2 linked regions of the Pseudonocardia sediminis genome follow. The protein of the gene in region 1 interacts with the protein of each later gene in a pairwise test. Links are inferred from orthologs where the notes say so. Each region holds a gene or a part of one and is shown on either strand. Other genes may lie near its edges. The genes, in order: ndk and EV383_RS07500.

Region 1 (2,824 bases):
AGGGCGGGCAGGGCGTGCCGACGGTGCTGATCGACGCGGCGCACAACCCGGCCGGGGCCAAGGCGCTGGCGCGGGCACTGCAGTCGGAGTTCCGCTTCACCCGCCTGGTCGGGGTCATCGGCGTGCTGCAGGGCAAGGACGCCCGCGGCATCCTCACCGAGCTGGAGCCGGTGCTGCACGAGGTCGTCGTCACCACGAACGGCTCGCCCCGGGCGATGAACCCGGACGACCTGGGCGCCCTGGCCACCGAGGTGTTCAGCGCCGACCGGGTCAGTGTCGAGCCGCTGCTGCGCGCGGCGATCGAGGAGGCGGGGGAGCTGGCCGAGGAGGCCGGTGACTCGGGCGTCGGCGTGATCGTCACCGGATCCGTGGTCACCGCGGGCGAGGCCCGTGCCCTGTTCGGCAAGGAACCTGCGTGATCGCGCCCGCGGGCGCACCATGGGGGAGCGCAGCCGCGCACACGACCACCAGCGAGGAGGACTCGTGAGCGAGTCCGCGAACGACGAGCACGACCCGGCCGGCCCGGACGACGGCGCCGGTGGCGTGCGGCCCCCGGCGACCGACCCGATGAAGGGCATCCGCGGCATTTTCGCGGCCACCCTGATCCTCGAGTCGATCGTGGTGCTGCTGGCCCTGCTGGTGCTGCCGAAGTTCGGCGAGGGCGCCACCGCGGTCGGGGTCACCACGATGCTGCTGATCGCGCTGGCGATGATCCTGGCCAGCGGGCTGCAGCGGAAGTCCTACGGGCTCAACGTCGCCCTCGCGCTCCAGGTGATCACGATCGTCGCGGGGTTCTGGCTGGTCACGGGCCTGGGCATCATGGGCGTGGTGTTCGCGATCGTCTGGGGCATCCTGCTCTGGATGCGCTGGGACGTCCGTCGCAAGATGGAGCGCGGGCTCCTGCCGTCGCAGCAGTCCTGACGGGGACGGGCCCGGTGCGGAGAGCGACGACGACCCGTCGCTACCCTGCTCCGCGTGACTGAACGCACTCTCGTCCTGGTCAAGCCCGACGGTGTCGAGCGCAAGCTCGTCGGAGAGGTGATCTCCCGGATCGAGCGCAAGGGCCTGGGCCTCGTCGCCCTCGACCTGCGCGTCGTCGACCGTGAGCTGGCCGCCCAGCACTACGCCGAGCACGACGGCAAGCCGTTCTTCGAGTCCCTGCTCGAGTTCATCACCTCCGGACCGGTGTTGGCCGCCGTCGTCGAGGGCCCGCGCGCGATCGCGGCCTGGCGTCAGGTGGCCGGGGGCACCGACCCGGTGGAGAAGGCGACGCCGGGCAGCATCCGCGGCGACCTCGCCCTCGAGACCGGCTCCAACCTGGTGCACGGCTCGGACTCCCCGGAGTCGGCCGCCCGGGAGATCAAGCTCTGGTTCCCGGCTCTCTGAGCTCTGTCGGCAGCACCGTGAACTCCGTCCCGGACCCGGCCGCCGGCACGTCGTCGGTGACCGGGCCGCACCCGGTGCCGGACCCGGCCCCGGACATCGCACACGACCTGGGGTCGCTCTGGGTCGCGGTCACCGCGGCCGGCGGCGCCGTCGACTTCGTGGCCGGCGACCCGGAGGACGGGATCCGGGCCCTGGCCGCGACGACGGTCGCCGACGTCCGGGCCGGACGCGCCCGGATGCTGGCGCTCACCGACGACGCGGGCCTCGCGGGGACGGTGTTCCTCACGCCCGGCAGCGGGATCATGGCGCACCGGGCCGAGGTCGGACGGCTGATGGTCCGTCCCGACCTGCGGGGGCGCGGCTGGGGGACCGTCCTGCTGGACGCGGCCGTCGCCGAGGGCACGGCACTGGGCCTGGCGCAGCTGACGCTGGGCTGCCGCGGCGGGACGTCGTTGCCGGCGTTCTACGCCGCGCGCGGCTGGGAGGAGTACGGCGTGCTCACCGACGGCGTGCGCCTGTCCGCCGACGACGCCCGGTCCGTGCATCTGTTCCGGCGCCGCCTGTCCTGACGCACGTCTCTGAGCGGCCAAGATCGGATTCACCCCGTCCGCCGGATGGCCGATCGGGCCGCGGGGGGTCACCATTTCTCCATGACGGTGCTCACCCCGCGCCCCACCTCGCGCGATCTCGTCCGCAGCGTGGTGGTGGCGGTTCTCGCCGTCCTGCAGATCGTGGTCTCCGCCTTCGGGGGCCAGGACATCGGGACGGTCGCGCGGCAGTACGACACACCGCTCCTGGCGGCCGGATGGGCGTTCTCCATCTGGGGACTGATCTACCTGGGCTTCCTGGCCTACGCGATCTTCGCGCTGTTGCCGTCGCAGCGCGGGCGCGAGATCCACCGGCGCTGCGGCTGGTGGCTCGCCGTCTCCGCGGTGGCGAACCCGCTGTGGATCGTCGCGTTCGGCAACGACAACCCACTGGCGGCCCAGATCCTGCTGATCGCGCTGACGGTGGTGCTGGGCGTGGTGTTCGGGCGCCTGTCCCGCGAGCCCGCGCAGAACCGCCTGGAGCGGATCGTGTTCCGGCTGCCGGTGTCGATCTACACCGGCTGGGTGTCGGTCGCGGTCGTGCTGGGCACCCTGGCCACCGGCGTGTGGGCGGGCATCCCCGGTGACGGGGTGCTGGCGCAGGTCGCGGCCGTCGTCGTGCTCGCGGCGCTGATCGTCGTCGTGCTCTCGGTCGTCAGCTCGGCCACCGGCATCGCCGGGTTCGCCGGTGCCGTGGCCTGGGCGCTGGCCGGGATCGCGACGAACGACCGCCCGGTCGCGGTGACGCTCGTCGCCGTCATCGCGCTGCTCACCGTCCTGGTGACGGCCGTGCGCCGGATCACGCGTTCGGTGCAGCCGGGCCTGGTCGCGCTGGGCTGAGGCGCTCGGAC
Region 2 (3,334 bases), 3.3 Mb from region 1 along the record:
GCCGAGCGCCGCAGGGCCGAGGCGAACAACGCCCCGCCCGCGGCGGACGCGGCCCGGCGGTCCGGGGTCGTCCGCGCCGCCAGCTCGTCGCTGATCCCGCGCAGGAGCTGGGTGAGGATCAGCCCGGAGTTGCCGCGCGCCCCGCGCAGCGCGCCGCGGGCCAGGGCCGCCGCCGTCGCCGGGGTGTCGGAGCCGTCCGCGGCGCCGGCCGGTCCAAGATCCGGGGCCGCGGCACCGGAGGCCACCCCGTCGGCCGGGACGACGTCCGCCTGCGCGTCGCCGGAGGTCCCCCGGCCGTCGGTGGTGGGCGGGCGGGCCGGATCCAGTGCCCGCAGCGCGGCCTGCACCGTGAGCAGCATGTTCGATCCGGTGTCGCCGTCGGGGACCGGGAACACGTTGATCCGGTCGATCTCCGCCCGGTGCCGTGACAGGCTGCGGGTCGCCGCGTCGATCCAGCGGCGCAGCAGCTCGGAGTCGAACGACGGGGCCACGGGCGTCGAGCCTAGGTCACCGCCGCCCTCACCCGGGCCGGGGCGCCGCCGCCGACCCGCCTGCGGTCGCGGGACCGGGATCGTTAGACTGGGAGGCCGAGCCCCGGCATCGCCGGGCTTGGTCTCGAGCAACACCTGACCAGATCGTCAATCAGAGGAGTGTCCGACGTGGCTGCCGTCTGCGACGTCTGTGGCAAGGGTCCGGGCTTCGGCATGTCCGTCTCGCACTCGCACCGCCGCACGAACCGTCGCTGGAACCCGAACATCCAGACCGTTCGCGCCAGCCTGAACGGTGGGAACCGCAAGCGTCTCAACGCCTGCACCTCCTGCCTCAAGGCGGGCAAGGTCGTCCGCACCTGAGCGGGCCGCCCGGCAGTGCCGGGTGTACGACGAAGGGCGGTCCCGGCGGGACCGCCCTTTCTCGTGTCCGGACCCGGCGACGGGCCGGGCGTCGGACGGGCAGGGCGTCCGACGGGTTCAGGAGAACAGCGACATCCACACCGGGCGCGGCCCGCGGACGGTCAGCGAGCCCATCCCGACCTTGCCGGTGAACACGATGTGCGGCGACGACCCGGGGGCCGAGGCCGGGACCTTCGACTTCACGGTCCCCCACGAGCCACGCACGCCGTCGATGTCGGCGGTGGCGCCGTGCGGCAGCACCACGGTCGCCGAGCCCATGCCCAGCGAGACCTCCACGTCCACCCGGGCCGGCACCGACCGGGCGGTCGACAGGTCCAGGTGGATCGAGCCCATGTGCGTGGTCAGCATCATCGCGGCCGGCACCTGCCAGTCGCCCTCGCGCTTGACGGTGCCCATCTCGGTACGCAGGTGCAGCCGATCGGCCGGAGGGCGGCCGTGCGGGACGGCCGGGACGCCGGCGGGCGCCGGACCGGCCCCGGGCAGGTCGGCCAGCGGTGGCCGGAGCTGGGCGAACGTCTTGGCCGCGTAGACGACGTCGAGCCGTTCCTCCAGCTCGACGAGCGTGATGCGACCTTCACCGAGAGCCGTGTGCAGCCGCTGCGCGGCGACCTCCCGGTCGGCGTCGGATATGCGCAGCTCCCCCGGATCACCCACCGGGCCAGCCTACCGACGCGTCCTCGTCACGTCACCGATCCGTGACGCGGACAGGACTTCCCGGCGTCGAGGTCTCAGGGCAGCTTCCAGTCGACGGGGTCGCCGCCGATCTCCTCCAGCAGGTCGTTCGCCCGGGAGAACGGGCGGGACCCGAAGAAGCCGCGGTCGGCCGACATCGGGCTCGGGTGCGCCGACTCGACGATCGGCACGTCGACGAGCAGCGGAACCAGGTTGCGGGCGTCGCGGCCCCACAGGATCGCCACCATCGGGTCGGCGTCGCGCTCGACCAGTGCGCGGATGGCCTGCTCGGTGACCGCCTCCCAGCCCTTGTCGCGGTGCGAGCCGGGCGTGCCGGGCTCGACGGTCAGGCACCTGTTGAGCAGCAGCACGCCCTGCTCGGTCCACGGCGTCAGGTCACCGGTGGACGGCGCCGGGTGCCCGAGGTCCTCGGAGTACTCGCGGAAGATGTTGGACAGCGAGCGCGGGATCGGCTTCGCCTCCGGCGCCACCGAGAACGACAGCCCGACCGCGTGGCCCGGCGTCGGGTACGGGTCCTGGCCCATGATCAGGACGCGGACCTCGTCGAACGGCTGCTGGAACGCCCGCAGGACGTTCGCGCCCGCCGGCAGGTAGCGACGCCCCGCCGCGATCTCCTCGCGCAGGAACTCGCCCATCTGCGCCACGACCGGGGCGACCGGCTCCAGCGCCTGCGCCCACCCGGCCTCGACGATCTCGTTCAACGGCTTCGCCATCAGTTCTCCAGAATTCGTGCGCGTCGTGCGGGCTCCACGCTCAGGTCAGTCTCCGCAGTTCCGCACGGAACCGCTTGCCTCGTGCGACGTAGGACTCGACGGCGTACCGCCAGCGGTCCTCCGGTACCTCGTACCCCTCCCGCACCCGAGCCGGGACGCCGAGCGCCATCCGGTACGGCGGGACGACCGCGTTCGGCGAGACGACCGCACCCGCGGCGACGATCGCGCCCTCGCCGATCTCGGAGCCGTTGAGCACCACCGAGCCGGACGAGATCAGCACGCGGTTCCCGACGGTGGACGCCTCGATGTGGACGTTGTGCCCGACCGTCACCTCGTCGCCGATGATCGTCGCCTGGCGCAGCGTGGTGTGGATGATCGACCCGTCCTGGATGCTGGTGCGGGCGCCGATCTCGATCCGGCCGTCGTCGCCGCGCAGCACCGCCGTCGGCCAGACCGACGACTCCGCACCGAGGGTGACGTTGCCGATCACCACGGCGTCGGGATGCACGTAGGCATCCGGGTGTATGTCGGGTTCGACGTCACCGAGCGCGTACAGAGGCACACGCAGACCCTACGAAACCGGTTCCCCGGCCGCCCGGCGGGTGGCCCTCCCCGACCGCGGCACGCCGGTGTCAGGTCCGGTCGGGGTCGGTGGTGGTCGTGCGGTCGGCCGCGTCGCGCTCGTCCCTCTCGACCTGGGCGGTCAGGTCGTCGACGATCAGGCGGGACCGGTCGAGGGTGCCGCTGCGGTAGGCCGAGCGCCCGACGATCTGCGAGATCACCGGCGCGGTGACGACCTGGAACAGCACCACCAGCAGCAGTGTCACCGCGCTCTCGGGGCTCACCCGGAACGCGGTGCCGAGCAGGATCAGCAGCAGTCCGAGCGTCTGCGGTTTCGTCGCGGCCTGCAGCCGGGCGGGCAGGTCCGGCAGCCGTACCAGCCCGAGCGCCCCGAGCAGGCAGAACGCCGCACCGGCGAGCATCAGCACGGCGCACGCCACGTCGCGGATCTGTTCC

Evidence for each region.
Region 2: the proteins of ndk (region 1) and EV383_RS07500 interact in binary tests that used the Escherichia coli proteins (3 or more experiments, as listed by UniProt). The link is inferred for Pseudonocardia sediminis from one-to-one orthologs.

The regions. Positions count from the first base shown.
Region 1 is NZ_SHKL01000001.1:4,879,991-4,882,814, reverse strand. The notes cover bases 1-2,680. They hold ndk (nucleoside-diphosphate kinase), read left to right. Parts: upstream 1-975; coding sequence 976-1,386; downstream 1,387-2,680. Other genes in these bases: EV383_RS22860 (hypothetical protein), read left to right, coding at 2,037-2,680; EV383_RS22865 (GNAT family N-acetyltransferase), read left to right, coding at 1,404-1,955; EV383_RS22875 (DUF4233 domain-containing protein), read left to right, coding at 484-921; EV383_RS22880 (bifunctional folylpolyglutamate synthase/dihydrofolate synthase), read left to right, coding at 1-419. Also shown: more of EV383_RS22860, read left to right, coding at 2,681-2,813. UniProt on the Escherichia coli protein: Major role in the synthesis of nucleoside triphosphates other than ATP. The ATP gamma phosphate is transferred to the NDP beta phosphate via a ping-pong mechanism, using a phosphorylated active-site intermediate.
Region 2 is NZ_SHKL01000001.1:1,566,719-1,570,052, reverse strand. What follows is about bases 481-3,334. They hold EV383_RS07500 (uracil-DNA glycosylase), read right to left. Parts: upstream 2,321-3,334; coding sequence 1,640-2,320; downstream 481-1,639. Other genes in these bases: mnhG (monovalent cation/H(+) antiporter subunit G), read right to left, coding at 2,950-3,334; EV383_RS07495 (gamma carbonic anhydrase family protein), read right to left, coding at 2,358-2,879; EV383_RS07505 (DUF1707 SHOCT-like domain-containing protein), read right to left, coding at 969-1,565; rpmB (50S ribosomal protein L28), read left to right, coding at 660-851; EV383_RS07515 (DAK2 domain-containing protein), read right to left, coding at 481-491. Outside these bases: more of EV383_RS07515, read right to left, coding at 1-480. UniProt on the Escherichia coli protein: Excises uracil residues from the DNA which can arise as a result of misincorporation of dUMP residues by DNA polymerase or due to deamination of cytosine.